3 regions of the Enterobacter sp. CFEC122 genome follow, and region 2 is predicted to be linked to each of the others. Evidence: predicted binding sites of a transcription regulator. Region 2 holds the regulator's gene; each other region holds the start of a gene.
The links. The regulator LexA, encoded in region 2, represses DNA repair genes until DNA is damaged. The targets are predictions, from matches to a motif close to TNCTGTATGTACATACAGNA.

Region 1 (7,499 bases), on a different contig from region 2:
GTACCGAGAATGCATCAGTTCGACCACAGCCAGCAGCATCCCGAGCTGTCCAGCAAATACAGTCAGCACACGCAGAGTGGCGACGCCGGAACGGACTTGATGGCGACGGAGACAGCGTGGCGCTTATGGCATGTGATGGGGGAAATCTTCTCGAACCGCTGGACGCAGAAGAATGGGGCAGAACCCACGGCCCTTTGGATAGCTCAGATAGGTTCGATGACTGAGGCACAGATCAAACTGGTTTGTCAGCAATGCATGGACCGTTGCGCAGTAGGTAATACATGGCCCCCGGATCTTGCTGAGTTCGTTTCGCTGGTTTCAGAGAGTGGTGCCAATCCGTTTGGGCTGACATCTGACCGCGTGATGAGTGAATACAGTCGCTGGCGTAACGAGTCGTATCGTTTTTCGGGTAGTGACAAATATCCGTGGCCGCAGCCGGTGCTGTATCACATCTGCATCGAAATGCGCAGAACTGGTGTTGAGCGTCAGATGACCGAGGGGGAACTTAAAAAACTGGCAGAGAAGTTATTAACCAAATGGACGAAGAACGTAAGCAACGGGCTTTCGGTTCCTCCAATCCGTCGCCAGCTAGCTGCACCGCAGCATCCGGCAGGGCCAACTCCGGCACAGCTGCTGATGGAAGAGTACCAACGCCGTAAAGCGGCAGGTTTAACCAACTAATCGAGTATTGACCAATGACCAAAGCATTAACACAAAAACAGCAGGTAGCAGTGTTTGTGCGCTACCAACCGAACTGCGCCGTAGGCGATGTTGCAGAGGCACTGGATATGTCAGGTGCAACAGCTGGCAAATTGCTTCGTGACTTAAGCGACCAAGGAGTGATCGTTCGTTCCCGGAATAGTGTTCAGTACACATACGAGGCGGTACCACACGCGGATATTCCGGATGTAATCCTTCCGTGTATGGCGGAAAAAAGCGATCCAGTCAGGATGCAGGCCGCAGAGGAGAAAGCGAAGGCGCTTGAGGCAAAAGGCCTATGGCGAAGAGCAGCTGCGGTGTATTCAGAAATGTTTGGCATAGCTGGTAGTGCTGTTGAGGTTGCCCGTATCGCCAAGCGTCGTAAAGACTGCCTGCACATGGCGGGGAGGGCGTAACCGATGCCAAGACCAAAAACACAGAGTGAGCGCGCTCAAATCATTAGCAGGATCACTGAGTTAGTGAAAGAGCGTGGTCGTATCACGACGAAAGAAGTTGCTTCAATGTTCGATCTGCATCGCACCACCGCAGAGAAATACATACGAATAGTCCTTGCACGGGGCGAACTGATTCGATACGGTCGTTGCGGCATTTTCCGTGACCAACGCACAATAATCGATTTCGATCTGAAACGCTTTTCACATACCAGATAGTAATGTGAACGTAAAAGAAAATGCCGCTTAACCGCGGCATCTGTATGCTCATGAAGGTCCGCTTTGAGCGAGAAGCGGAAGCTCTCAGTAATGGAACAACGGTGAATTTTTGCATTAGATAGTTCATATTGATTGGAAATGGGTCTCTTCCTCTAAGCAAATCAAATTAACAAAGGCTAAAAATGGCAAAGCTCGAAGAATTAAAAAAAATTTATCCCGGTGCACTGACATGGCAATTTGGCGACAGCCCAGAACTTGCTGACGAACTCGTACAACTGGTTTTGAGTGGGAGTAAAACAGCGACATGCTCTTCGATAGTTTCTTTTCAGCATGAGTATGAACGAGGCGAAGCTCCCTGCGTTGGAAGTTATAATATCATTCTTAACGGAGCCGGACAGCCAATGTGCGTGATTAGAACTCTCAGGATGCAAGTCATCCGCTTCAGTGAAATGACGAGTGAACTCGCCAGTAAGGAAGGTGAAGGCGATTTAAGTCTGGAGTATTGGAATGAAGGTCATAAGCGTTATTTTGAACGTGAAGGCACTTTTTCTGAAGAAATGGAACTTATCTTTGAGGAATTTGAACTTACAGAGATTTTGTAACTGTCTGCTCCTGGCACAGAACGGACTGGCTAACTGGGCATGGGCCCACTGTGAGAGAGGAGATGACACCCTGTTTCACAAAAAGTACCATTGTTCTACAAGCAGCTTTCATAATGAGGTTATATGAAAATAAGAAGGTTCCGTAATGGGGATGAAATCTCATTATTTAACGTGTTTTATTCTTCTGTACATACCATCGCATCAGACTACTACACACATGAACAAATTGATGCTTGGGCCCCGGCAGAAATCGACCAGGAACAATGGGCCAATCACATGAGGAAACTATCCCCTATTGTTGTAGAGGTTGATGGCGAAATAGCTGGATATGCAGATCTCCAACCAAATGGGTACATTGACCATTTTTATGTCTCAGGAACCTATTCAGGACAGGGGGTAGGGACATTACTAATGAATTGTATTCATGAGGAAGCGAGGCAACATGGAACTAGAGAGCTTACCTCAAATGTAAGTAAGGCTGCGGAAGCGTTCTTTCTACGACACGGCTTTCATGTAGTGGAGAGAGGTTTTCCTATTTGCCGTGGAATTACATTAGAAAATGCACTGATGCGAAAATATTTGGCAAAATAATAAATAACCTGCAGCAGACAGCATTCTATGCCCGGTTGAACTCAACAAATCAGTACAATGAATGTCCGCTCCTTGCACACAGGGGGCTTATATGGCTCAGCCAAAAAGTTACATCCTGTGATAAGCACTTAAAACATAATTTAAATCGTTGATTTAAATTCTTTTTTTAGTAAGGCATAAACAAATGTATTGTCATATTTTTCCTCGCCTTCATCCGTAATAAATGAAACAAACTCTTTAAAGCAACCCTCCTGTCGCATCCCAAGGCGGGAACACAATCTTTGTGAGGACAGGTTGTAGTCTTCAACGTATGCGTAGAGACGTCTTGCCTGTTTCACGTTAAACAAATATTTAAACAGGGTCCCTACTGATTCTGTGGCGTACCCGTATCCTTCATAACGTTGATTAAAATGCCAACCTACGGACCACGTATTAGCATCTGGTTCGCCACTATTTTCTGCAAACAGATGGCCAATCACGAGGTCGGTTTCTTTGAGGCAAACAGCAAATTGGCTTGGATCATTTGCTCTTCTGCATACTTCGTCTACGGCATCCTCAACTGAGTTGAGCGTTTCGTCCTGAAAACAGGGAGTACGTGGCGAAGACAGATAATCCAGAAGTGCTAAAGCATCACTCTCTTTAAATGAACGAAGAATGAGTCTGGGTGAAGTGGCTATTGTCATGGCTTGTCGATTCCATTAAAGATTAGTTATATGGTGCTGATTTAATGAAGAATTTATTGGGTGAATTATACTTGCTTCGACATTAACGCCCACTGTCCTGTTTGTAAACAACATAATCAAACTTTAACAATTCGTGCTGTTAAGGCGTTGATCAAACCCCTCCATAAGTGTACTGTATATACATACAGCTCTTGCGGTGGAGGCGCTTATGAAAGTTGAATTAACCATTGATCGTACTAAAGAACTTCCAGAGGGTGCAGTCCCGGCACTTGAGAGAGAATTTTTAAAACGACTCCAGAGTCAGTTCGATGAGTGCTGTCTGATTGTGCGTCGCGCAGGTTCCGATGGGTTAAGTGTTTACGGTGGCGAAAAAGAAGCTAAAAAGACGGTTGAGGAAATCCTCCAGCAGACCTGGGAAAGTGCAGACGACTGGTTTTATTGAAACAGCATGCAGAAATTTTCCAGTTTGGAGGGGAGATTGGTGGAACAAAAAGAAGAATTACCTAACAAGGGCTATGCGGTCATCAGATGCAACGATGGGGTTATCGTTGCGCGACTGCACTCATTTCCTGATAGTGGTCGCGCGCTCATGTACAGACGTGGGGATGAAGTATCATTTATGCCGTTACAGGATGATGAGATAGTAGGAACACCGACACTCTTTACGCAAATGCTTGAACGGGCTGGTTATCGCGTTTCCAGGAATTCTGTTACACTCCCGTCATAGGCCTGAACACCCTATACCTGCTGCGCCACTGGAGAGAAACCATGGCGCAAACACCAAACCCGAATAAATCCCTACTGACCCCTCAACGGGCCAGCATTTTTCTTTTGATGTCACTCCTGCAGGAGGCGGCATGAAGAAAAGCTGGTTCACTCACACCGGGCTGACAACCGAAGAAGCCAATGAACTGGTGGCTCGCTACAAGTCTAAAGGCGTCCCCGTCGAGAAAAGCCTCGATATTGACCCTCGTCTTTGGATAGTCAGCGCATTACTACCTCAGCAAAAATCCTCAGCTAAGACAGCGCAAAGTATGCGTTCCCGGGCATGGGGGTGATCGTGACAGTCTACAACATCCTCCCGATGGGTAAGCCACGCATGACGCTTGCAGACAAATGGAAAAAGCGCCCTGAAGTTATGCGTTACCGGGCCTTTTGCGATCACGTCCGGCTGCTGGGCATTTACATGCCAGAGTCAAATTCACACGTTACCTTCGTTCTTCCGATGCCTAATAGCTGGAGCAAAAAGAAGCGCGCAGAGATGAACGGGCAGCCCCATCAGGGTAAACCCGATCTTGATAACCTGATGAAGTCTTTGATGGATGCGCTCTTCGAAGACGACACGCATATATGGGATTCAAGGATAACAAAGCTCTGGGGCGAGAACGGGCAGATCATTATCAGGGAGAGCGAGTGATGCGTGCGCTTCTTCAACCTGTGATTGCACGGGAGCTGGGTGTCGTACTTTTGAAGCCAGAAAGAGAGCTGATGGAGTTGTTCACCGCAGGTAGAGTATTAATCGAGCGCCAGCCAGAAAGTATGGCTGGATATCAAACTGGTCGCGTTTCGGACGTGCGGCAGCCACTGGCTGAAAACGAGCAGCTGCGAAGCTTCTTTCTGAATGAAAAGGTCCTGACTGCAGCTGGTGGTATAAGTGGGCTTGATTACTGGTTGCTAAAGCACGGCGCCGGAAATTGCCAGTTCGCTCACAGTGAATACCACTATCACGAACTAACCATTATGCACCATGAGCCTGGCTCCATCCTGCTTTGTGGCTATTGTGATAACCACTTGCGAGAGCAGCGTACCGAAGCACTGGCAGAGCTGGCACGCAGAAATGTAATTGCCTTTGTTCTGGATTCGGTTCGTATTTCACTCGCTATCGACAAAAGCCGCGAGATTTCCCTCGCTGAACTCTGCTGGTGGGCAGTTCGTAAAGGGGTTACGGATGCACTTCCAGAATCCTGCGTTCGTGAAGCGCTTCGTTTACCTCAAGAAAGCAGGATTGGTCGTGAAAGCGATATTACGCCTTCAGTATCGGCCACCAGCATCCTCGGGGAATTAGTTTCATCCGCTGACCTGCCTGATGCGCTGACCGAACCTCTGGTGGGGGTGATGGAGGATCCGGCGCCGCCTCAGTCTTTCATGCGTCGACCAAAGCGTCTTCGCTGGGAAAGTCGCGATTATCTGAATTGGGTGAAAACACAGCCCTGTGAATGCTGCCAGCAGCAATCAGACGACCCACATCACTTAATCGGATGGGGGCAGGGTGGCATGGCGACAAAAGCGCATGACATCTTCTCCATACCACTTTGCCGAAAGCATCACACCGAACTGCATAACGACCGACTGGCATTCGAGCGCAAATATGGCTCGCAGCTGGAAATGATCATTAGAGTGCTGGACCGGGCCTACGCGCTCGGCGTTCTGGCGTAAGGAGCGAACAGGATGACACCACGTCAACGCCGTAATCATATTGAAGCGCTGGGTAAAGCAGCGAGTGCGCCGCGTAAAAGCTGGCTGGGTAAAAGCATGCTTCTTACAGGTATTCAGTCGGCATGGATTAAATCATTGCTGACAACATGGGGCGAGGGGGTAAGCGGTGGAACAGCCCCACGATTGCCTCGCGCTCATGCATGCTGGGATGTTCTTAAGGGCGGGCGATGGTCGGATAAGGCATTGTCTCGCTTTACAGCTGCACTGGAACAAGCTCGAGCAGAGGGATTCAGAGGGCCGCAGGCGTTAAATCGTGCTCACGCAATTTTGTGGCCACAGCCCGCCACCAGCATCATTGATAAAGCTATGCACGATGATGACGTTGATTTTGTCGAGCAGTCAGTGCTGCAGGCGCTTGATGTAAATGACCCGGTTTATATCGTCGGTCTGCAGTATTACACCACACGCAAAAAAATCTCAGACATTACGAGGGAACTACAGTCTATCGCACCGTGGCTAACGGACTGGGAGGCCAGAAAACGAGTTCGCTGGTGCCTGGAGATATTCAGGGCGAAGGTCTTTTTATCTACGCGGAAGCTCCTGGCTGAGCAGAGCTGAATGATTGGGTTTTAACTTTTCGTGCTCTAATTCTATTTATATATTGAAAACGAGCCAGGAATTTAGATAATTTATTCATGCTTGGCAGAGCTGCGCCGCGATGGCAGCGAACTTAAGCGACAATTTGAATATAACGAAAGCCCCGCCGGTCGGGGCTTTTGTTTTACGGCGATACGACAGGGGTATTCGCGAAGGTGCATTCCACCAGTACCCCTGTCATATCGCCGAACTCACCAGACATATTCGACGTAAAAAAAATTTTAAGGGCCCGGTGTTGCAAGCTATGGTTTATCCCTTGTGTTGACAGTTTGTTGATCCAGTTTGAATTAAACTGCGTACAATAAATGTACAGGGAGAATGTATTGTTAAAGATACTCAAAACGCTGGCGTTGGTAATCTGTTTTGTGGTTAGCTGTGCAATGTACTTTCATCTCTATGTAGTGATGAATAAGGATTGTATTGGGAATACCACAGAAGAGGTGACCTATGGGCGTCTGGATGATTGCCCTGATACTGATTGCCAGCCTTATAGCTGGAGTTGTTATTTACATTGATGTTATCTCGGATTTCATTATCGATGCCAATTTCCTTCATCTCCCATAGATGTTTTTGCGTGAGCGCTGCTTTTCGCAAAATTGCTGTGTGAAAATACTGACCCTTGGGTTCAGCGCTCATCCAAAAGCATCTCGTCAAAATCCAACTAACCGGGGTGGTTTGTTGGATGAGGTGCCTCAAATTCAAATAGCCTCGCTTCGGCGAGGTTTTTTCATTTGTAAGACCTCCATCAGGTGGCGATGTCTAATACCATTGACCGAAGGAATAAGTTCAGCGTAATTTATTTCTGTGGTGAATCCTTTCTAAGCGAAAGGGCGTTCCAGTCGACTGCTATCTGCAGGTATGCGCGCGGCTTTGCTGACTGGGGTAGAGTCACCGGGAGGCACCCGGCACCATGACAACAATAATACAAGCTTCAAATTCCTTGAGAGCCTGCTATAAAAAGCAGGCCTTTTTTTATGGTTTTGCAAACTGCTGCTACTCTTTGAGTTGTGGGAAGTAACTGAATGCCCTGTGGTTCTCCTGGACCGATAGTGAATCAGCCGATACAGCTTCACTCCTGAGCATAGGCCTTACTCACACCTACCTTACAAATAGTCAACTCATTAGCCCGCCTTCAAAAGCGGGCTTTTTTTATTCTCACG
Region 2 (11,998 bases):
TTATATCCCCAACCGCGCGCCCGATATTCTCTCCAATGCGACCAGCCGCGCGGTGGGCGTTCTGCTTCCTTCTTTGACCAACCAGGTTTTCGCCGAAGTATTACGTGGAATCGAAAGCGTTACCGATGCGTTTGGCTACCAGACCATGCTCGCCCACTACGGGTACAAGCCGGAACTCGAAGAGGAACGTCTTGAATCGATGCTTTCCTGGAACATTGACGGCCTGATTTTAACCGAACGAACCCACACTGCCCGCACGCTCAAAATGATTGAAGTGGCCGGTATCCCAGTCGTGGAGCTGATGGACAGCCAGTCGCCATGCCTCGACATCGCCGTGGGGTTTGATAACTTCGAAGCGGCGCGCCAGATGACGGCGGCCATCATCGCCCGCGGGCATCGTCATATCGCCTATCTGGGTGCGCGTCTTGATGAACGTACTATCATCAAACAGAAGGGATACGAGCAGGCGATGCTCGACGCGAACTTAACCCCGTACAGCGTGATGGTGGAGCAGTCCTCTTCCTATACGTCGGGTATTGAGCTGATGCGTCAGGCGCGACGCGAGTATCCGCAACTGGACGGTATTTTCTGTACCAACGATGACCTTGCGGTCGGCGCAGCGTTTGAGTGCCAGCGTCTGGGGCTGAAGATCCCTGATGATATGGCGATCGCCGGTTTCCACGGCCATGACATCGGTCAGGTGATGGAGCCGCGTCTGGCGAGCGTCCTGACGCCGCGTGAACGTATGGGCCGCATTGGCGCAGAACGCCTGCTGGCGCGCATTCGTGGCGAGACGGTTACGCCGAAAATGTTAGATTTAGGTTTCACCTTGTCACCGGGTGGATCTATTTGAACTGACAAATTTGAAGTAGCTCACAGTTATTCACTTCGCGCACGTTTGGATATTGCTTCTCTTTTGCCCCGGCAGGACAATGTTACCGATAACTGTTACCCGTAACAATTGACTGAGGGACACCCTTTGAGCACGAATAATCACGATCACCACGTCTACGTCCTGATGGGCGTTTCCGGTAGCGGGAAATCAGCCGTGGCCAGCGAAGTGGCGCATCAACTCCAGGCTGCGTTTCTTGATGGCGACTTCCTCCATCCGCGCAGCAACATCATGAAAATGGCCTCCGGCGAGCCGCTGAACGACGACGACCGCAAACCGTGGTTGCAGGCGCTGAACGACGCCGCGTTCGCGATGCAGCGCACCAATAAAGTCTCCCTGATCGTCTGCTCCGCGCTGAAAAAAACCTACCGCGATCTGCTGCGTGACGGCAATCCGAACCTCTCTTTCATCTACCTGAAAGGGGATTTCGAGGTGATTGAAAGCCGCCTGAAGGCGCGCAAAGGTCACTTCTTCAAAACCCAGATGCTGGTAACGCAGTTCGAAGCGCTGCAGGAGCCGGGTGAAGACGAGAAAGACGTCTTAGTGGTTGATATCGATCAGTCACTGGAGGGTGTTGTTGCCAGCACCATCGAGGTCATTAATAAAAGGCAGTAAGTTTTGAGTACATTAACGCTAGTTTTGACAGCAGTAGGTTCGGTATTGCTGCTGCTGTTTTTAGTGATGAAGGCGCGTATGCACGCCTTTGTTGCTTTGATGGTGGTTTCTATTGGTGCTGGTCTCTTTTCCGGTATGCCGCTCGACAAGATCGCCGCGACGATGGAAAAAGGGATGGGCGGTACGCTGGGCTTCCTGGCGATTGTGGTCGCGCTGGGTGCGATGTTTGGCAAGATTTTGCACGAGACGGGCGCGGTCGACCAGATTGCCGTCAAGATGCTGAAATCCTTCGGCCACAGCCGCGCGCACTACGCGATTGGTCTGGCCGGTCTGATTTGCGCGCTGCCGCTGTTCTTCGAAGTGGCCGTTGTGCTGCTGATAAGCGTCGCCTTCTCCATGGCGCGCCATACCGGCACTAACCTCGTGAAGCTGGTCATTCCGCTGTTTGCGGGCGTGGCGGCAGCCGCAGCGTTTCTGCTGCCGGGGCCTGCCCCGATGCTGCTGGCCTCCCAGATGCACGCCGACTTTGGCTGGATGATCCTGATTGGCCTGTGCGCGGCAATCCCGGGGATGATTATCGCCGGTCCGCTGTGGGGCAACTTCATCAGCCGTTACGTTGAGCTGCACATTCCGGACGACATTACCGAGCCGCACCTGGGCGAGGGCAAAATGCCATCCTTCGGCTTCAGCCTGTCGCTGATCCTGCTGCCTCTGGTGCTGGTGGGCCTGAAAACCATCGCCGCGCGCTTTGTGCCGGTCGGTTCTACCGCCTACGAATGGTTTGAGTTCATTGGTCATCCGTTCACGGCGATCCTGGTGGCGTGCCTGGTGGCGATTTACGGCCTGGCGATGCGTCAGGGGATGCCAAAAGACCGGGTGATGGAGATCTGCGGTGCGGCGCTGCAGCCTGCGGGGATTATCCTGCTGGTGATCGGTGCAGGCGGCGTGTTCAAGCAGGTGCTGGTGGATTCCGGCGTGGGCCCGGCTCTGGGCGAAGCGCTGACCGGGATGGGCTTGCCGATTGCGGTCACCTGCTTTGTGCTGGCTGCGGCGGTGCGTATCATCCAGGGTTCCGCCACCGTGGCGTGTTTAACCGCCGTGGGTCTGGTGATGCCGGTGATTGAACAGCTGAACTACTCCGGTGCCCAGATGGCCGCGCTCTCTATCTGTATCGCGGGCGGTTCGATTGTGGTCTCTCACGTTAACGACGCCGGCTTCTGGCTGTTCGGTAAGTTTACCGGTGCCACCGAAGCGCAAACCCTGAAAACCTGGACGCTGATGGAAACTATCCTCGGCACGACGGGTGCAATTGTCGGGATGATTGCCTTTACGCTGCTCAGCTAAATGCAATGATTTAACAAGGCAAAAAAAGGCCCGGTAGCGTCAGCGCTTACCGGGCCTTTTTATTATCCAGGGCGTCAGGCCGGGCCATAACCCGGCATTGTGTTACTCGCCCTGCGTGGCGCTCTCAATCGTTAAGCGCACGTCCGAGGTAATCAGTTCTGCCAGCATCTGGTACACCTTCAGCGTCTCTTCCGGCTCGGCATCACCCGTATCGCTGATGAAGCCTTCATCGCGCAGCGTCAGCACCAGAGAACTGAAGACCGCTTTGTCGAAGAATTCAGGGGCGTTAATGCCGTGCAGAACGGACAGGCGCTGGGCCAGCGTCCGGCTCTCTTTCTCCAGCGTACCGCGGTTGATGGACGGGTTCGCGCTCAGCAGCCAGAACGTGATGGCGTAGCGCTGCAGCGTTTCGCGCGCACCGGCCGCCAGCAGCTGCAGGGTGCGGGAGCGTGACGGATTGATGTGCAGCTCGTCGTTGTTCAGGGTAATCAGCCCCTGGCGACGCATCTCTTCCGTCATCTTATCCAGTTCTGTCGCCAGCTCATCCTTACTCCAGCGCAGGAACAGCTCCGCTTTCAGCATTGGATAGATGGTCTCAAGATGGCGCAATAGCTCCTGACGGGAGATATGACGATGCTGGGTAATAATGGCGGCCATGAGCGACGGCAGCATCAGCATATGCGTGATGTTGTTGCGGTAGTAGGTCATCAGCACCGCCTGCTCGCGCGGCAGAATGATGATGTCGCCGATCGTGTCCTTCTCCACTTCAAACTTGTTCATCTGCAACGCGTGATCGATAAGTTCACTGGCGGTTGCAGAAGGCACGGTCGAGTCAACCGAATACGGCACGTTACGCATCATGTCCAGATAGCAATCCAGCTGCTCCGTAAGCTGTTCACGGGTCAGCGAGCGCTGACGCGAAGCCAGAAGTGCCGTACAGCACAGGTTCATGGCGTTAGCCGCACCGGCGTTGTTAATGCGCACCATCAGCTCGGATGCGATGCCGTTAACCGTTGGCGTCAGCCAGGCCGGACGCACCGCTTCGATAGGATCGATGGACTCGCGCCACTCCGGCACGTGATGGTTCAGGTAGGTCATCAGCGGCATCGGCTCGCCGAAGTTCACGTAGCCCTGACCGAGATTGCGCAGCTTGCTCAAGCCGCGCAGCATCTGCGGCAGGCTCTCTTTCTCTTTGGTCGCGCCACGCAGCTCTTTCGCGTACGTGCCCACTTCCATCACGTGCTCGTAGCCGATGTAGATAGGCACCAGCGTGATCGGACGCGTACCGCCGCGCAGCATGGCCTGGATGGTCATCGACAGCGTGCCGGTCTTCGGATCGAGCAGACGACCGGTACGGGAACGACCGCCCTCCACGAAGTACTCCACGGAATAGCCGCGGCTGAACAGCTCGCCCAGATACTCGCGGAACACGGTGGAGTAGAGCTTGTTGCCCTTGAAGGTACGACGAATAAAGAACGCGCCCAGGCGGCGGAAAATCGGGCCCGCGGGCCAGAAGTTCAGGTTGATACCGGCTGCGATGTGCGGTGGCACCAGCCCCTGGTGATAGAGCACGTAGGAAAGGAGCAGGTAGTCCATGTGGCTGCGGTGGCAGGGGACATAGACAATCTCATGGCCATCGTGCGCCAGCTGACGCACGCGCTCGGCGTTATGGACGTTGATACCCTGATACAGGCGGTTCCAGGTAAAGCCGAGAATACGATCGGACAGGCGAATCATCTCGTAAGAGAAGTTCGCTGCGATCTCTTCCATCAGCGCAATGGCGTTCTGCTGAGCTTTCTCATGCGAAATTTTCTTGCTGCGCGCTTCATCTTCAACGGCGCGGGCAATCGCTTTTGAAGCCAATAGCTTGTTGAACAGGTCCTGACGCGCCGGGAGGCGTGGCCCTACGGCCGCCAGGCGCTGACGGGCGAAGTGCATACGCGCCACGCGCGCCAGTTTTTGCGCGATGATCTTGTCGGTGCCGTGCTCGTCCGCCATGCGACGCAGCGAAACTGACGGGGAGAAACGCACGAAGCTGTCGCGTCCCAGCCAGGAGACCGCGAAGAACTTCTGGATGCCGTTAAGCATGCGCAGCGGCGGATTCTCTTCGCCTTTTTCACGACCCGGACGACGACCAAACATCACCGATACCGGCACCATCTGCACATCCAGATCGGGGTTGCTGCGGTGCAGGTCGAGATAGTCATGGAACAGCTTGATGGACTCTTCTTTCGGCGTGTAATAGGTAAACACGCGCGGCCCGCCGTGGATGAAGACGTAGCGCGGCAGCAGCGTACCGTCAACTTCCAGCGGTTCAAGCGGGTCAGGTAAGTCATGCGCCAGACACTGGGCGCGAAGCGTCAGTAAGTCTGCCTTCGAGTTATAAGGCAAAACGTACATAATAGGGCGCGACGTATCGAGCCCCAGTTCCAGCGCGGGTTCTGCTGGGATAGACTTGCTTTTTACCAGGATGCTTAATGGTAAATTAAGTAATTTGTAGTAAATTCGTGGCCAGCCGGACATAAACGATGTAAAGCCTCTGGTTAATAATGCAATTGCGGCGCAAGGATAACAGAAAGCGCGCAAAATTTCTGTTGTTACCCGTCATACTTCAGGCTGTAGCGAAACGCGCTCCGCCTCATGTTAATGACGCTCTTTTTTAAAAAAGGTTCTTTTAATGGCCAATAATACCACTGGGTTAACGCGTATCATCAAAGCCGCCGGCTATTCATGGAAAGGTTTCCGTGCCGCATGGGTCAACGAAGCCGCTTTTCGCCAGGAGGGTGTCGCCGCAATCATCGCGGTGATCGTTGCCTGTTTCCTTGATGTTGATGCGATTACCCGCGTACTGCTTATCGGTTCCGTACTTCTGGTGATGATAGTGGAAATTCTTAATAGCGCTATTGAGGCCGTTGTTGATCGCATTGGTTCCGATTTCCATGAGCTTTCTGGCCGTGCAAAAGACATGGGCTCTGCTGCCGTGTTGCTGGCGATTATCACTGCCGTTATCACCTGGGTCACCCTGCTTTGGTCACATTTCCGATGAGCCTCGAGGAATAATTAAGTCCCTGGTTTTTTGTGCAGTTTTTGGTTCCAAAATCGCCTTTGACTGTATATACTCACAGCATAACTGTATATACACCCAGGGGGCGGAATGAAAGCGTTAACGACCAGGCAGCAAGAGGTGTTTGATCTCATTCGGGATCATATCGGCCAGACGGGTATGCCACCCACGCGTGCGGAAATCGCGCAGCGTCTGGGCTTCCGTTCTCCGAATGCTGCCGAGGAACACCTGAAAGCGCTGGCGCGTAAGGGTGTGATTGAGATTGTGTCAGGCGCGTCGCGTGGTATCCGCCTGCTGGTGGAAGAAGAGACGGGCATTCCGCTGATAGGCCGCGTTGCTGCAGGTGAGCCGCTGCTGGCACAACAGCATATTGAAGGTCACTACCAGGTCGATCCCGGCATGTTCAAACCGAGCGCTGATTTCCTGCTGCGCGTCAGCGGCATGTCGATGAAAGACATCGGCATTCTTGATGGCGATCTGCTTGCGGTGCATAAAACCCAGGACGTGCGAAACGGCCAGGTGGTGGTCGCACGCATTGATGACGAAGTGACCGTTAAGCGTCTGAAAAAGCAGGGTAACACTGTTCAGTTGCTGCCCGAAAACAGCGAGTTCACCCCGATTGTGGTCGACCTCCGCGAACAGAGCTTCTCTATTGAAGGTCTGGCGGTAGGCGTGATTCGCAACGGTGAATGGCTGTAATCTCTTCCTGACAGGCTACGCTTCTGCTGTAGCCTGCTTCATCCTCCTTTCCCGGTATTTTGCATGTCACTACTGACGGCATCAGATAAGGCATTGTGGCGTCTTGCCCTGCCGATGATTTTCTCCAATATTACCGTGCCCTTGCTGGGGCTGGTTGATACTGCCGTTATAGGCCATCTTGATTCACCGGTTTATCTTGGCGGCGTGGCGATTGGCGCGACGGCAACCAGCTTCCTGTTTATGCTGCTGCTCTTTTTGCGCATGAGTACCACCGGTCTTACCGCACAGGCTTATGGCGCGAAAGATCCGCTGCGTCTGGCGCGCGCACTGGTGCAGCCGCTAATCCTCGCGCTTGGCGCGGGTGCGTTAATCGTTGTATTGCGGGCCCCCCTGATCGATCTTGCGCTTCATATCGTCGGTGGCAGCGAAGCGGTACTGGCGCAGGCGCGACGGTTCCTGGAAATCCGCTGGCTCAGCGCACCCGCCTCGCTGGCAAACCTGGTTCTGCTGGGGTGGCTACTGGGCGTGCAGTACGCCCGCGCGCCCGTGATTTTGCTGGTGGTGGGTAATCTGCTCAACATTGTTCTGGACGTCTGGCTGGTCATGGGTCTGCATATGAACGTGCAGGGCGCGGCGCTGGCGACGGCGATTGCCGAATACGGAACCTTTATCATTGGCTTGTGGATGGTCCGGCGTGTGCTGGCCATGCGCGGGATCTCCCTGGCGCTGCTCAAAACCGCATGGCGCGGCAATATCCGTAAGCTGCTGGCGCTCAACCGTGACATCATGCTGCGCTCGCTTCTTCTTCAGCTCTGCTTCGGCGCGCTGACGGTTTTCGGGGCTCGACTGGGGCCGGAAATCGTTGCGGTGAATGCGGTATTGATGACGCTTCTGACCTTTACCGCCTATGCGCTGGACGGATTTGCCTACGCGGTTGAAGCGCATTCCGGGCAGGCGTACGGCGCGCGCGAAAGCGGGCAGCTTCGGGAGGTGTGGCGGGCTGCCTGCCGTCAGTCGGGGCTGGTGGCGCTGGCCTTTGGTCTGGTTTACGCCTGCTTCGGTGAGCAGATCGTTGCATTGCTTACCTCTCTCCCTGCGCTGCGCGAGCTGGCGAGCCACTATCTCATCTGGCAAGTCGTCTTACCGGTGGTTGGCGTCTGGTGTTATCTGCTGGACGGCATGTTTATTGGGGCGACGCGCGGAGCCGAAATGCGCAACAGTATGGCTGTCGCGGCGGCCGGATTTGGCCTGACGCTCCTGACGCTCCCCTGGCTGGGGAATCATGGTTTATGGCTGGCCCTGGCCGTCTTCCTCTCGCTGCGCGGGTTATCGCTGGCGTTTATCTGGCACCGGCACTGGCAAAACAATACCTGGTTTCCCTCGCGCTCCGATATATCGTGACGGTTAAAGATTCCGAATATGAAATTAACCACGGAATCCTTAACTACAATAATTATCACGTCCAGCAGAAAAGAACGTAACGGACGTTACGACCCGACGCTTAACGAAGAGGACACGATGATGAATAAAGACGAAATCGGCGGCAACTGGAAGCAGTTCAAAGGTAAAGCGAAAGAACAGTGGGGTAAGCTGACGGATGACGACATGACCGTCATCGAAGGTAAACGCGATCAGCTTGTCGGTAAAATCCAGGAGCGTTACGGCTACGCAAAAGACCAGGCGGAAAAAGAAGTGGGCGACTGGGAAAAACGCAACGACTACCGCTGGTAACCGGGCTACACCCGAAAGTACAAGGAAGTACACCCTGAGGGCGGCCATGAGCCGCCTTTTCATTTGCCGCTAACGCGGCTTTTTCTTCACCAGGATAGAGTGGTCGTGCTGACACGCGTCCTGATGGCGACAGGCTTCCACCTCCACGCACGCGGAACAGAGCCCGTGCGCTTCAATCACGTTATGACGCAGGGCAAAGCCCATTTTCGCTGCCAGCGTATGCATAATATCTTCCACGCCTTCCGCAGCCTCTTCTTTCACCACGCCGCAGCGGTCACAGATAAACATCGCCGATGTGTGGGTGGGCTGATCGAACAGATGGCATAGCACATAGCTGTTGGTAGATTCCACCTTGTGCACGAACCCTTGTTCAAGCAGGAAATCCAGCGCGCGATAGACCGTCGGCGGCTTTGCCTGCGGCTCGCTTTCGCGGAGCAGATCCAGAAGATCGTAGGCGCTGATGGCACCCTGCTGCAGGCTCATCAGACGTAATACTTCAAGGCGCTGCGGAGTCAGGCGCACATTGCGTTGCGCACACAGCTTTTCGGCCTGCGCTAACAGCTCTTTTGTGGACTTATCCATGTAGCACCCCGGATGTTATAGGACGGAAAACCTTCACTTTATCATGTTCTGCTAAAAACACCGAGATCCGCCAGTCTGTGCTATACCTGACCCATCGAAAACCGGGAGAACCAGAATGAAAAGACCTGACTGCATTCGACACTGGCGCGACGTGGAAGGCGCGGATGACTCGACCTACCCCGACAGCGATGAGCTGTTTTCCATTGGTGCACCGCTGGCTCGCAAGCTTGGGCTCGGGCGTATTGGCATCCATCATGAGCGCCTGCCGCCTGGGCGCAGAACGTCCTATCCGCATGCGGAGAGCGACGAAGAAGAGTTTGTTTACGTGCTCGAAGGCTACCCTGAAGCCTGGATTAACGGCCACTTGTGGAAACTGGAGCCTGGCGACAGCGTAGGTTTTCCCGCCGGAACCGGCATCTGTCATACCTTTATCAACAACACGGACGATGAGGTTCGGCTCCTGGTCGTTGGCGAGGCCAACAAGAAGCACAACCGCATCTACTACCCGCTCAACCCCGTGTATGCCGCCACGCGGGAAGATCGCTGGGTAGATCATCCCCCGCAGTTTTTTGGGCCGCATGATGGAAAACCTGGGAAAAAATAATTTCCTCTTCTATAAATATTGAGGGCCGTCACAAAATATAACAGGCCGTAAGGGAGTTTTACTTAGGGAAAGAAATAGCGGGTCTTTTACTACTTATTCACAGCAATAGTTCGTTCCTGTTTGGGTGATAACAGACAGGGGTTATTTCATAACAGACTATAACGGGCATACTGTGAAAAAAAATTTTAAATTTTCGGTGGTTAGCATTGCTGTCTCCTTGTTTATGGCAAATCAGGCGGGAGCAGCCAATACCTGGACAGAATCACGCAGCGACGCAATGGGTGGCACCGGCGTGGCTTCGGGAAGCTATGGCAGTGGGGCGTTAATCAACCCCGCGCTGCTGGCAAAGGCAAAACCGGACGATGATGTGACGGTCATATTGCCTTCGGTTGGCGCGCAAATCACGGATGAAGACAATCTTCAGGACGAGATTGATAACATCAACGACAAAATTAATCACTACAAGGATGTGGTTGATAATCTCACGCCACGAGAAATTATCACCAATCCATTAGGTTCCATTAATCAATTCCAGGGCGCGGCCAAAGATCTGGCCGATGAGCTGGACTATCTCAAAGGCAAAACCGCACGCGCAACGGCAGGGGCAGGGCTTGCGGTGAGTATCCCTAACGATGTCCTTTCGGTAGCCTTCATGGCGAAAGGCTATGCCCATGGCCGGGTGAGCTCGTCTATCGATCAGCAAGATATTGATTACCTTCGCCGTATTCAACGAAGCAATGTCGTGGCTGCCGGTGTCGCGCTGGACGCTGCGCTGAATGGTACGGATCAGATCACCAAAAACCTCAACTCAACGGCATCCGGCCGGGCGGCGATAGTCTCCGATTACGGTGTTGCTGTTGCCCGTCAGTTCGATCTGGGTGGCGTCCCGGTTTCCGTGGGGGTTACGCCAAAACTGCAAAAAACCTGGGTCTATAACTACACCACGTCAATCTACGATTACGACAGTAACAAGTGGAACGACAGCCGCTACCGCACTGACGATACGGGCTTCAACGTGGATGCCGGTATTGCGGCCGATTTCGGCGAACACTGGACCGTGGGCGTGAGCGGACAAAACCTGATGTCGCGTGATATCGACACCAAAGACATCCGTATTCGCAACGGCCGTACGGGAGAAGTGGTGAGCTATAAAGACACCTATCAGATCCGTCCGCTGGTGACCGCCGGTGCTGCCTGGCACAACGACCTGGTGACGCTGACCGCCGATGGCGATCTGACCGAAACCAAAGGCTTCAAGAGCGAAGATACGTCGCAGTACGTGGGTGTCGGTGCCGAGGTGACGCCGCTGAGCTGGCTGGCGGTGCGTGCGGGTTATCGTGCCGACGTGAAGGGTAACGACAGCAATGTCTTTACCGGCGGTGTCGGTTTCGCGCCGTTTAGCACCGTGCATGTTGACCTGATGGGCCTGTACGGTGAAGACGAAACCTGGGGCGCAGGGGCTCAGCTGAGCATGACGTTCTAAAGTCCACCGGAGGCGCTGCGCCTCCGGCTTTTCTTTGTGCTATAGTAGCGCCCCTTTTCCACCAGATGCTTAAAACTTCGCCATGTCGTCAGAATTACAGACCGCTTTCCCTGCACACCGTTTTTCCATTGCGCCAATGCTCGACTGGACGGACAGACACTGCCGCTATTTCCTGCGCCAGCTCTCCCGCCATACGCTGCTGTACACCGAAATGGTGACCACAGGCGCAATCATTCACGGCAAGGGCGACTATCTGGCCTATAGCGAAGAAGAGCATCCGGTTGCCCTGCAGCTGGGCGGCAGCGATCCGGCCGCCCTGGCGCAGTGCGCGAAGCTGGCTGAAGCGCGCGGCTACGACGAGATCAACCTCAACGTTGGCTGCCCGTCCGATCGCGTGCAAAACGGCATGTTCGGCGCCTGCCTGATGGGGAACGCGCAGCTGGTGGCGGACTGTATCAAGGCGATGCGCGACGTCGTTTCCATTCCGGTGACGGTCAAAACCCGTATCGGGATTGACGACCAGGACAGCTACGAATTCCTGTGCGATTTCATCAATACGGTCTCCGGCAAGGGCGAATGCGAGATGTTTATCATCCACGCGCGAAAAGCCTGGCTCTCCGGCCTGAGTCCGAAAGAGAACCGTGAGATCCCGCCGCTGGACTACCCGCGCGTGTATCAGCTGAAGCGTGACTTCCCGCACCTGACGATGTCCATTAACGGCGGCATCAAGTCGCTGGAAGAGGCCAAAGCGCATATTGAACATATGGATGGGGTGATGGTCGGGCGCGAGGCGTATCAGAACCCGGGCATTCTGGCGACGGTCGATCGCGAAATCTTTGGCATCGAAGGTGCAGACACCGATCCGGTTGGCGTCGTGCGTGCGATGTATCCTTACATTGAGCGCGAGCTGAGCAACGGTACGTATCTCGGCCATATCACTCGCCATATGCTTGGGCTGTTCCAGGGCATTCCGGGCGCGCGTCA
Region 3 (11,998 bases), on a different contig from region 2:
CATCATCAGGTCAGCGAATTCGTCGACCAGCACCACGATATAAGGCAGTTTTTCCAGCACCGGATGCTGGGCATCCATGCTGTCACCCGGCTTCCAGTACGGATCCGGAATCGGACGGCCCATGCGCGCCGCTTCGGCGATTTTCTCGTTATAGCCGGCCAGGTTACGCACGCCCAGCGCAGACATCAGCTTGTAGCGGCGTTCCATCTCATTCACGCTCCAGCGCAGGGCGTTGGCGGCGTCTTTCATGTCGGTGACCACTTCAGTCAGCAGATGTGGAATACCTTCATAGACCGACAATTCGAGCATTTTCGGGTCGATCATGATGAAACGCACATCTTCCGGCTGCGCTTTATAGAGCATGCTGAGGATCATGGCGTTCACACCGACGGACTTGCCGGAACCGGTGGTACCCGCGACCAGCAGGTGAGGCATTTTTGCGAGGTCTGCCACCACCGGATCGCCAGCGATATCTTTACCCAGCACCACGGTCAGTGGAGATGGGTTATCACGGAACTTGGTGTTATCCAGCACTTCACGCAGGTAGACGGTCTGACGTTTCTTGTTCGGCAGCTCAAGACCAACGTACGGTTTGCCCGGTATCACTTCCACCACGCGCACCGCCACGGTTGACAGCGAACGCGCCAGGTCGCGGGACAGGTTGGAAATACGCGCGGCTTTTACGCCCGGCGCCAGGTTCAGTTCAAAACGGGTGATCACCGGACCCGGCGAGTAGTTCACGACGTCCGCCTTGATACGGAAGTCAGCCAGACGGGCTTCAACCAGACGGGCCATCTGCTCCAGCGCAAATGTATCAACCGGCTCGACTTCAGCTGGCGGCGGCGTCAGCAGGTCCAGCGACGGCAGCGGCGTGCTTGGACGCTGCAGCGGACGGCTGTCACCGTTACGCATCAGCAGCGGGTGAATCAGGCTCTCCTGCGGCTGTGGCGCAGGCTGCTGGAACTGCTGTTGCTGCGGCTGCTGTGGTTGCACATACGGCTGTTGAACAGGTTGCTGTGCGTAGGTAGATGGTGTCTGCTGGCGCACAGGCTCAGCTTCCGGCATCACGCTCGGGGTAAATAAAGGCTCGCTTGGGCCATCATCCACCAGATCTTTCATCGGCGAGAATTCAAAGTCCGACAGTGAGAACGGATTTGCCCCTGCCGGCTGTTCACCGGAGTAACGCTGCTGCTGCGTTGCCGCAAACTGGCGCGCTAATTCGGCTTCTGCCGCATCATCGTCGTCTTCTAGCGCAGGTTCGTCGTGCTGATAGTCTTGACCGTAGCGCTGATTTTGTTGCGCAGCGAACTGGCGGGCCAGCTCGTCCTGCTGCATTTCATCAGCATCATCGTCGTACTCAGACTCGCGCGCTTTTTCTTCAGCCATGCGCTGGGAAGGCAGCTTGATGCCATAAGAAGCAAGCTCACGGCGGGTTGGCACGCGGACGCGGTTAGGACGAGGCAGTTGCGGACCAATCCCCTCTTTCACCTGAGGACGCGGTGCGCCCCCTGTTGCCAGGCTAAAGACCGGTGCCGCTGCTGCTGCGGCCGCAGTAGCCTGCTTAACGCCTTCCGCTACGGGTGCTACAGCAGGCGTCGGGTCGACCGGCGGAACAGAAGGCGCCTTCGTAACCGGCTCCTGCACCGGTTCAGGCACAGGCTGATACCAGGCGGCCAGCTGTTCGCGTTCACGCGCACGGCGCTCTTCGACTTCTTCGAAATAGTACAGCGGTGGACGCGCAGGCTTCACCTCTTCCACGATTTCAGGCTCAGGTTCAGGCTGCGGTGCAACGTAAGGCTGCACAGGTTCAACGGGTTCAGGCACGTACTCATGATAAGGCTGGGACACTGGCTGCTGATATTGCTGCGGTGCATACTCAGGCTGCGGCGGCTGATAAGGCTGCTGCCACTGTTCCTGCTGCACGGGGATGTAACTTTCAGGTTCAGGCGCAATAACGGGCTCCGGCGTATGAACACCCGGCGCAGTCTGCCAGTCAACCTGAGGTTGCTGAATAACGGATTCCGGCGGCGGGACCGGCGCGGATGGCATCACGGCGTCGACAGGCGCGGCATACGCCTGCGCAGCGGTCGTCGCGGCGGCGGCAGCCGCAACCGGCTCGGTAACCGAGTGGCCGTTCAACAGTGGATCGTATTCGTCGAAGTCACCCGGCGTGGCACGGCTACCGGAAAAAAGCACATCATCAGGATCGACGGCGGTACCTGCGGCACGGTACTCAACCTGCTCGTCTTCATCCATGCGTTTACCGGAGAAGAGCGCCGCATCGGTTTTACGGCCCAGCGGGTTGGCAAATTTCTCAGCAACACGCTGGCGACGCGCCAGCGCACCGCGCAGAATTCTGGCACGACGAGACTCGCGACGCTGCACAGGCGCGTCGTCTTCCTCTTCATCTTCGTATTCGTCTTCATCCACCCACGTATCGTCACGACGGGTACGGTTACTGGCGAAGGTCAGAATGGTGAGGATAAAGCTGCCAATTTTCTCGGCAATGCTCACCCAGGACCAGCCGGTAAACAGCGTCAGCCCGGCGGCCCAGATGCACAGCAGCGCCAGCGTGCCGCCGCTGCTGTGCAGCATCGGCTGAAGCGCGGAACTTAATAAACTGCCGATTACCCCGCCAGAGGCGAAGTACCAGATATCATCCGCATTGATCGCTGCCAGCCCGCAGGAAGTGAGAATCAGCGCCAGCGCGCCAATCAGGCGCAGCGAGACGGCGAAATAGTCGATGTAATCATCGTTCTGACGATGACGCCACGCAAACCAGCATCCGCCAATGATAATGACGGGAAGGGTGTAGGCCATCACACCGAAAATGAAAAACAGCGTGTCCGCAAGCCAGGCACCGGGGACACCGCCTAAATTATGGATAGGCTCATGCCATGCAGTTTGTGACCAGCTGGGATCAGAGGGGTTGAAACTGAGTAAGGCTGCCATCAGCCAGACGGCAAAAAGGGCAATAACAATCAGCAAAGCCTCGAGGAGACGACGTCCGCTGCTTAGCTTCGATAGTGTGACTTCTTTGTCTTCAGTGTATTCCTGGCTCAAGAAAGGCTCTCCAGGTATCAGGCATATCCTGCCTGTTTGCTAAAACGGACAACAGCGCCGGGACTCCCCGGCACTGTTGCTGTATGGATTAACAGGAGTGTAATCAAACTACGCTGATTTTGCACCTGTTCCGTGTTAGCGCGTCTTAATAACCAGACGATTGCTCTGTTTGACCTCTTCCATTACCACATAAGTACGGGTGTCGTTCACGCCCGGCAGACGCAACAGGGTTTCCCCCAGCAGCTTACGGTAGGCGGACATATCAGGCACACGGGTTTTCAACAGGTAGTCGAAATCACCGGACACCAGATGACACTCTTGAATTTCTTCAAGTTTTTGTACAGCGGCGTTAAATTGCTCAAACACATCCGGCGCACCACGATTCAGAGTAATCTCAACAAATACCAGAAGTGAGGCATCCAGATAATGCGGGTTCAGCAGAGCCGTATAGCCCTGAATAAAACCCTGTCTTTCCAGTCGGCGCACACGCTCAAGGCACGGCGTCGGGGAAAGTCCCACACGTTTTGAAAGCTCGACGTTGGAAATACGCCCATCCTTTTGCAATTCATTCAGAATGTTACGATCGATACGGTCGAGATCTTTGCCAGGGCGCTTCTTGCTATCTACCATTATTATTGTCTCTCTGTATTCCTTCCCTACTCCTGCCTGGACCCTGTGCACATCACTGTTCAGAGCCTGTACCCGTTAGTCATCACATCGCCTGGTTTTGTATTAGACGCGATGCGGATTCGGGTTCTGTTGGTAAGAAGACCGTTGCCCGAAGGCTGTCACCGACATCACGCATGGCGTCTGTCCACGCCATGCGTAGATTTCACTGACCCGGTAAAAATGGCATTTACGTGCATGCCTATGCGGCATACGGTTAACGCGGTTTTTTTTCTTCCTTGAATGTTTTCGCAAAAGCGCAGGGGATTGTCAAAGCAAAACATCGTTTTTTAGTGCAACATGCCGGATATTCATTACGACAGGGTATTAATCCTCATTTTATTGCCTTATAAACGACCGGTTTTCTTAAGAAAGCGTGATGTTATCGCGCGCGATTCATCGTCCACGGCTATTACACAGATTGATATCAAAATTGCTGCGCTCTTTTTTTACGGCAACAAATTCCCTACAATCCAGCCAAATGTCTGCCAACAACAATGGGGATCTCATGGGCACGGCCAAACACAGTAAGCTGCTAATCCTTGGTTCTGGACCTGCGGGATATACCGCGGCGGTCTACGCTGCACGCGCTAACCTGCACCCGGTACTCATCACCGGTATGGAAAAAGGCGGTCAGCTGACCACCACTACCGAAGTGGAAAACTGGCCAGGGGACCCGAACGACCTGACCGGGCCGCTGCTGATGGAGCGCATGCACGAGCATGCCGCTAAATTCGAAACCGAAATTCTGTTCGATCACATCAACAAGGTCGACCTGCAGAACCGTCCGTTCCGCCTGACGGGTGACAGCGGTGAATACACTTGTGACGCGCTGATCATCGCTACCGGCGCCTCTGCCCGTTATCTCGGTCTGCCATCCGAAGAAGCGTTTAAAGGCCGCGGGGTTTCTGCCTGCGCAACCTGCGACGGTTTCTTCTATCGCAACCAGAAAGTCGCGGTTATCGGCGGCGGCAACACCGCGGTGGAAGAAGCGCTTTATCTGGCCAACATTGCCTCTGAAGTGCACCTGATCCACCGTCGCGAGACCTTCCGCGCGGAGAAGATCCTGATCAAACGTCTGATGGATAAAGTGGCAAGCGGCAACATCGTGCTGCACACCAACCGCACCCTGGAAGAGGTGACGGGCGACCAGATGGGCGTTGCCGGTCTGCGTATCCGTGATACCCAGAACACCGATAACGTCGAAACGCTGGAAGTGGCGGGTCTGTTCGTGGCTATCGGCCACAGCCCGAACACCGCGATCTTCGAAGGCCAGCTGGAGCTGGAAAACGGCTACATCAAAGTGCAGTCCGGCATTCACGGTAATGCGACTCAAACCAGCATCCCGGGCGTATTCGCGGCCGGCGACGTAATGGACCACATTTACCGTCAGGCGATCACCTCTGCGGGCACCGGCTGTATGGCCGCGCTGGACGCTGAACGCTACCTCGATGGACTGGCTGAACAAGGTAAATAATCTTTACAAGTCAGTAACAAACGTAAATAAAGGCGGCGATAAGTCGCCTTTATTGTCTCCCCGTTGTAACATTGCGCTGCCCAACTTCTTATAACGTCACCTGCAAAGTACGCAATGGAAAAAACCCGTCAACAAGAGTTAACACGCTGGCTGAAACAGCAAAGCGTTCTTTCCCGCCGCTGGCTTACGATTTCCCGTATTTTGGGTTTCATCAGCGGTCTGTTGATTGTTGCCCAGGCATGGCTGCTGGCCCGCATTCTTAATCACATGATCATGGAGAACATTCCCCGCGAAGCGCTCCTGCTGCCCTTTATTGTCCTGATCCTGATTTTTATCCTGCGCGCCTGGGTGGTGTGGCTGCGTGAGCGCGTCGGTTTTCACGCCGGACAGCACATTCGCTACGAGATCCGCCGTCAGGTGCTCGACAGGCTTCAGGAAGCCGGGCCCGCGTGGATCCAGGGTAAACCGGCCGGTAGCTGGGCGACGCTGATCCTTGAGCAGATTGACGATATGCATGACTACTACGCGCGCTATCTGCCGCAGATGGCCCTTGCCGTCTTCGTTCCGCTGCTGATCGTGATCGCCATTTTCCCGGTGAACTGGATGGCAGCGCTGATTCTGCTGGGCACCGCCCCGCTGATCCCGCTGTTTATGGCGCTGGTCGGGATGGGGGCAGCGGATGCCAACCGCAGAAACTTCCTGGCTCTGGGTCGACTGAGCGGTCATTTCCTCGATCGCCTTCGCGGCATGGAGACGTTGCGCATTTTTGGCCGCGGTGAAGCGGAAACCGAAAATATTCGCCTGGCGTCGCAGGACTTCCGTCAGCGCACCATGGAAGTGTTACGCCTCGCCTTCCTGTCCTCCGGCGTACTGGAATTCTTTACCTCACTGTCGATTGCCCTCGTGGCGGTCTACTTCGGCTTCTCCTACCTCGGCGCGCTGGATTTCGGCCATTACGGCACGGCGGTGCCCCTTTCCGCCGGGTTCCTGGCGCTGATCCTGGCGCCGGAGTTTTTCCAGCCGCTTCGCGATCTGGGGACCTTCTATCACGCCAAAGCCCAGGCGGTTGGCGCCGCCGATAGCCTGAAAACGTTCCTGGAAACGCCGCTGGCCCACCCGGAGCGCGGTGATGTAACGCTGAATGCTAAAGACTCCGTGACCATTGAAGCGCAGGACTTTTCCATTCTGTCGCCCGAAGGCAAAGTGCTCGCCGGTCCGCTGAACTTTACCTTACCTGCCGGACAACGCGTGGTGCTTGTCGGCATCAGCGGTTCCGGGAAAAGTTCTCTGCTGAACGCGCTATCCGGTTTTATGGCCTATACGGGTTCACTGCGGATCAACAAAACCGAACTGCGCAACCTCGACCCCGACGCCTGGCGTAAACAGCTCAGCTGGGTAGGCCAAAACCCGCAGCTTCCCGCCGCTACGCTGCGCGAAAACGTGCTTCTGGCGCGCCCGGACGCGCGTGAAGATGAGCTGCAATCGGTTCTCGACCGCGCCTGGGTCAGCGAATTTCTGCCGCTGCTGCCGCAAGGGGTGGATACCGTAGTCGGCGACCAGTCCGCCGGGCTGTCGGTCGGGCAGGCGCAGCGTGTGGCCGTTGCCCGCGCGCTGCTTAACCCATGCCACCTAATGCTGCTGGACGAGCCGGCAGCCAGCCTTGACGCACACAGCGAGCAGCGCGTAATGGAAGCGCTTAACGCCGCCTCCCTGCAGCAAACCACCCTGATGGTCACCCACCAGCTGGAAGGGATTGCCGACTGGGACCAGATCTGGGTCATGGAAAACGGCCGTATTGTTGAGCAAGGCGATTACGCCTCTCTCGTTGCCGCCCAGGGGCCATTTGCGACCCTGCTGGCGAACCGTCAGGAGGATATCTGATGCGCGCTCTGCTGCCTTATCTTGCGCTCTATAAACGCCACAAATGGATGCTGACGCTGGGGATTGTGCTGGCGATTGTCACGCTGCTCGCCAGCATCGGCCTGCTCACGCTTTCCGGCTGGTTCCTGTCGGCCTCGGCCGTCGCGGGGTTCGCCGGATTATACAGCTTCAACTATATGCTTCCGGCTGCCGGGGTTCGCGGTACCGCCATCACCCGTACTGCCGGACGCTATTTCGAACGGCTGGTCAGCCACGACGCCACTTTCCGCGTGCTGCAGCACCTGCGTATCTATACCTTCAGCAAACTGCTGCCCCTCTCCCCTGCCGGGCTGGCGCGTTTTCGTCAGGGTGAATTGCTTAACCGCGTGGTGGCGGATGTCGACACGCTGGATCACCTTTACCTGCGGGTGATTTCCCCGATCGTGGGCGCGTTTGTGGTGATTGTGGTGGTCACGCTGGGGCTGTCTGTTCTGGATGTCCCCGTTGCGCTGACGCTGGGCGGGATCATGCTGCTGACGCTTATCGTTCTGCCGCCGCTGTTTTACCGCGCCGGGAAATCCACCGGGGAAAACCTGACGCGTCTGCGCGGGGACTACCGCCAGCAGCTGACCTCCTGGCTTCAGGGGCAGGCAGAGCTGACCATTTTTGGTGCCAGCAAGCGCTACCGCGCGCGGATGGAAAGTACGGAGCTGAACTGGCATGAGGCCCAGCGCCGTCAGTCGGAGCTGACGGCCTTCTCTCAGGCGCTGATGATGCTGATCGGCGGCGTGGCGGTAATAGCCATGCTGTGGCTGGCTTCCGGCGATATTGGGGGAAACGCACAGCCGGGTCCGCTTATTGCCCTTTTCGTTTTCTGTGCGCTGGCCGCGTTTGAAGCGCTGGCTCCGGTGACGGGTGCCTTCCAGCATCTGGGACAGGTCATCGCCTCTGCCCTGCGCATCACCCAGATTGCCGAGCAGGAGCCTGAAGTCACGTTCAGTGCCGGGCAGACCGTTGTCCCTGAGCAGGTTGCGCTGACGCTTGAAGATGTCACCTTCAGCTATGACAAACAGGCGCAGAACGCGCTGGACGGTATCACCCTTTCTGTGAATGCCGGCCAGCGGATTGCGATCCTCGGCCGTACCGGCTGCGGTAAATCGACGCTGCTGCAGCTGTTGACCCGCGCCTGGGACCCGCAGCGCGGTCAGATTTGTTTTAATAATACGTTGCTGACCGATTTCAGCGAGCAGGCCCTGCGCAAAACCGTCAGCGTCGTTCCGCAGCGGGTGCATCTGTTTAGCGCCACCCTGCGCGATAACCTGCTGCTGGCTGCGCCAGAGGCCTCTGATGATGCGCTTCGCGCCGTGCTGGAACAGGTCGGTCTGCATAAGCTGCTTGAGGGCGATGGACTGAACAGCTGGCTCGGTGAAGGCGGTCGTCAGCTTTCCGGCGGAGAGCTGCGCCGTCTGGCGATTGCGCGCGCGCTGCTGCACGATGCGCCGCTGATGCTGCTTGACGAACCTACCGAAGGGCTGGATGCCACGACCGAGAGCCAAATCCTTGATTTGCTGGCCAATGTCATGACCGGTAAAACCGTCCTGATGGTTACGCACCGCCTGCGCGGACTGGCGAGTTTTGATCGGATAATTGTGATGGACAACGGACACATTATTGAGCAAGGTAGTCACTCAGAGCTGTTGGCGAAACAGGGTCGCTACTTCCAGTTTAAACAGCGTCTGTAGACTATATTTGTAGCGTCCTCACTCGCGTACTGGAGTTTTGCTGTCATGCGCCTGGTCCAGCTTTCTCGTCATAACATCGCGTTCCCTTCTCCAGAAGGGGCGCTGCGTGAACCAAATGGGCTGCTGGCCCTTGGTGGTGACCTCAGCCCTGCGCGGCTGTTGATGGCGTACCAGCGCGGCATCTTCCCCTGGTTTTCTCCCGGCGACCCGATTTTATGGTGGTCTCCCGATCCGCGTGCCGTGCTGTGGCCAGAGCAGTTTCACCTGAGCCGCAGCATGAAGCGTTTCCATGCAAAATCACCGTACCGCGTCACCCTGAACCACGCCTTTGGTCAGGTCATTGAAGGCTGTGCCGAAGACCGGTTTGAGGGAACATGGATAACCCGCGATATCATTACCGCTTACCACCAGCTTCACGAGCTTGGCTACGCGCACTCCATTGAGGTGTGGGACGGCGGAGCACTGGTCGGCGGCATGTATGGCGTGGCGCAGGGGACGCTGTTTTGTGGTGAGTCGATGTTCTCCCGCGCGGTTAACGCCTCGAAAACGGCGCTGCTGGTCTTCTGCCAGGCGTTTGCCCAGCGCGGCGGACGCCTGATCGATTGTCAGGTGCTCAATGAGCACACGGCTTCCCTCGGCGCCGTTGAGATACCGCGACGCCAGTACATCGAGCATCTGGATGCCAGTCGTCAGGAAAAGCTCCCGCGCGACTTCTGGATACCGAGAACGCTCTTTATGCCCAATGCCTAAATGTTTTCCGCATATTTTTTGTGAGGGTGTTATAATTATGCCGCAGAGTAGCTTCTGCCTGTTGCCCCGCCGCCGTTTGGGACCTTCGCTTCAGATAACGTCCTGACGTTTATCCTGTTGTATCCCCTTTACGAATGCGCTTTCCGTTCGGTTGTACCGTGACGCTTGGGCAATGCGCCGAAACTGTTTTGCTGCGTTTCAAACGCGCAATTCTTTACTTAATTGATGAATTTCGGCATTATCTTGCCGGTTCAAAACTTGGTAGTGATACCCCAGAGGATTAGATGGCCAAAGAAGACAATATTGAAATGCAGGGTACCGTACTTGATACGTTACCTAATACCATGTTTCGCGTAGAGCTGGAAAACGGTCACGTGGTAACTGCGCACATCTCCGGTAAAATGCGCAAAAACTACATCCGCATTTTGACGGGCGACAAAGTGACTGTTGAACTGACCCCGTACGACCTGAGCAAAGGCCGCATTGTCTTCCGTAGTCGCTAATTGTTTTCGCCTGTAATGGCAGATGAATATTTAAAAGGTCGGGTTAAACCCGGCCTTTTTTATTTGTGGCTTTAATTTGGCTATGCCGGGGGATGTATTTTTTGGCAACCTGGTGGCCTCATCCCAGCCCTCTTCCACAGGGAGAGGGCTAAAGGCAGGCATAAAAAAACCGGGCTATTGCCCGGTTTTTAAGACCTACGTAAGAAATCAGTGAGCCGCTTCCGGCTTGTGCTTCGCTGCACTCTGGAAATCGTACGTCAGTTCGTTCTTCGCCTGATCCAGCGCCACGGTCACCTGGCCGCCGTCCACCAGCGAGCCAAACAGCAGCTCGTTCGCCAGCGGTTTCTTCAGGTTGTCCTGAATCACGCGCGCCATCGGACGGGCCCCCATCGCACGGTCGTAGCCTTTCTCGGCCAGCCAGTTGCGGGCCTCCTGGCTTACTTCCAGCGACACGCCTTTCTGATCCAGCTGAACCTGCAACTCGACGATGAACTTGTCCACGACCTGATGGATCACCTCGGTAGAGAGGTGATCGAACCAGATAATGTTGTCCAGACGGTTACGGAACTCCGGCGTGAAGATCTTCTTGATCTCCTCCATCGCATCGGTGCTGTTGTCCTGGTGGATCAGGCCGATGGATTTACGCTCGGTTTCACGTACCCCGGCGTTGGTGGTCATCACCAGCACCACGTTACGGAAGTCCGCCTTGCGCCCGTTGTTGTCGGTCAGCGTCCCGTTGTCCATCACCTGCAGCAGGATGTTGAACACGTCCGGGTGCGCTTTCTCGATTTCATCGAGCAGCAGTACCGCGTGCGGATGCTTGATCACCGCGTCGGTGAGCAGGCCGCCCTGGTCAAAGCCCACGTAGCCCGGAGGCGCACCAATCAAACGGCTGACGGTGTGACGCTCCATATACTCGGACATATCAAAGCGCAGCAGCTCAATGCCCAGTGCTTTAGAGAGCTGAACCGTTACCTCGGTTTTCCCCACGCCGGTCGGGCCGGCAAACAGGAAGGAACCGACAGGCTTGTGCTCATGCCCCAGTCCTGCGCGGGCCATCTTGATCGCTTCGGTTAAGGCCTCAATGGCTTTATCCTGACCAAAGACCAGCATTTTCAGGCGATTGCCAAGGGTACGCAGCGTGTCGCGGTCGCTCTGAGAGACGCTCTTCTCAGGGATACGCGCGATGCGGGCCACCACGGACTCAATATCCGCCACGTTAACGGTTTTCTTACGCTTGCTGGCCGGCATCAGGCGCGCACGCGCCCCTGCCTCATCAATCACGTCAATCGCCTTATCCGGCAGATGACGGTCGTTGATGTATTTCACCGCCAGCTCCACCGCCGCACGCACCGCTTTCGCGGTATAACGCACGTCGTGGTGCGCTTCGTACTTCGGCTTCAGGCCGTTGATGATCTGCACCGTTTCCTCGACGGACGGTTCGGTCACGTCGATTTTCTGGAAGCGGCGCGCCAGCGCACGGTCTTTCTCAAAGATGTTGCTGAACTCCTGGTAGGTGGTGGAGCCAATCACGCGGATCTTGCCGCTGGAGAGCAGCGGTTTGATCAGGTTAGCCGCATCCACCTGGCCACCAGAGGCCGCACCCGCGCCGATGATGGTGTGGATTTCATCGATAAACAGGATGCTGTTGGTGTCCTGCTCCAGCTGTTTTAACAGCGCCTTGAAGCGTTTTTCAAAATCACCACGGTATTTGGTGCCCGCCAGCAGCGAGCCGATGTCCAGCGAGTAGATGGTGCAGTCGGCAATCACTTCCGGTACGTCGCCCTGCACAATGCGCCAGGCAAGGCCTTCGGCAATCGCGGTTTTACCCACGCCAGATTCCCCCACCAGCAGCGGGTTGTTCTTGCGGCGACGGCACAGCACCTGGATCGCGCGCTCCAGCTCTTTATCGCGACCAATCAGCGGGTCGATACCGC

Region 1: ACVCAM_RS17770 (DinI-like family protein) is a predicted target of LexA. The motif match lies at 3,417-3,436, and genes of this name have one in related genera.
Region 3: ACVCAM_RS01035 (DNA translocase FtsK 4TM domain-containing protein) is a predicted target of LexA. The motif match lies at 3,141-3,160, and genes of this name have one in related genera.

What each region holds. Positions count from the first base shown of each region.
Region 1 covers NZ_JBRIQR010000027.1:1,533-9,031, reverse strand. Annotated here, with positions in the region: gene ACVCAM_RS17805 (DnaT-like ssDNA-binding domain-containing protein) at 1-224, shown strand, start outside; gene ACVCAM_RS17800 (replication protein P) at 136-681, shown strand; gene ACVCAM_RS17795 (PerC family transcriptional regulator) at 696-1,115, shown strand; gene ACVCAM_RS17790 (DUF977 family protein) at 1,119-1,370, shown strand; gene ACVCAM_RS17785 (ASCH domain-containing protein) at 1,553-1,972, shown strand; gene ACVCAM_RS17780 (GNAT family N-acetyltransferase) at 2,096-2,563, shown strand; gene ACVCAM_RS17775 (GNAT family N-acetyltransferase) at 2,704-3,246, opposite strand; gene ACVCAM_RS17770 (DinI-like family protein) at 3,455-3,688, shown strand; gene ACVCAM_RS17765 (hypothetical protein) at 4,104-4,304, shown strand; gene ACVCAM_RS17760 (RusA family crossover junction endodeoxyribonuclease) at 4,295-4,663, shown strand; gene ACVCAM_RS17755 (DUF968 domain-containing protein) at 4,663-5,682, shown strand; gene ACVCAM_RS17750 (hypothetical protein) at 5,695-6,300, shown strand.
Region 2 covers NZ_JBRIQR010000020.1:20,438-32,435, reverse strand. Annotated here, with positions in the region: gene gntR (gluconate operon transcriptional repressor GntR) at 1-853, shown strand, start outside; gene gntK (gluconokinase) at 980-1,507, shown strand; gene gntU (gluconate transporter) at 1,511-2,851, shown strand; gene plsB (glycerol-3-phosphate 1-O-acyltransferase PlsB) at 2,954-5,374, opposite strand; gene ACVCAM_RS15180 (diacylglycerol kinase) at 5,529-5,897, shown strand; gene lexA (transcriptional repressor LexA) at 6,006-6,614, shown strand; gene dinF (MATE family efflux transporter DinF) at 6,678-8,015, shown strand; gene ACVCAM_RS15165 (CsbD family protein) at 8,136-8,345, shown strand; gene zur (zinc uptake transcriptional repressor Zur) at 8,415-8,927, opposite strand; gene ACVCAM_RS15155 (cupin domain-containing protein) at 9,043-9,531, shown strand; gene ACVCAM_RS15150 (conjugal transfer protein TraF) at 9,704-11,014, shown strand; gene dusA (tRNA dihydrouridine(20/20a) synthase DusA) at 11,097-11,998, shown strand, end outside.
Region 3 covers NZ_JBRIQR010000001.1:211,205-223,202, reverse strand. Annotated here, with positions in the region: gene ACVCAM_RS01035 (DNA translocase FtsK 4TM domain-containing protein) at 1-3,063, opposite strand, end outside; gene lrp (leucine-responsive transcriptional regulator Lrp) at 3,199-3,693, opposite strand; gene trxB (thioredoxin-disulfide reductase) at 4,238-5,206, shown strand; gene cydD (heme ABC transporter permease/ATP-binding protein CydD) at 5,321-7,087, shown strand; gene cydC (heme ABC transporter ATP-binding protein/permease CydC) at 7,087-8,808, shown strand; gene aat (leucyl/phenylalanyl-tRNA--protein transferase) at 8,854-9,558, shown strand; gene infA (translation initiation factor IF-1) at 9,843-10,061, shown strand; gene clpA (ATP-dependent Clp protease ATP-binding subunit ClpA) at 10,269-11,998, opposite strand, start outside.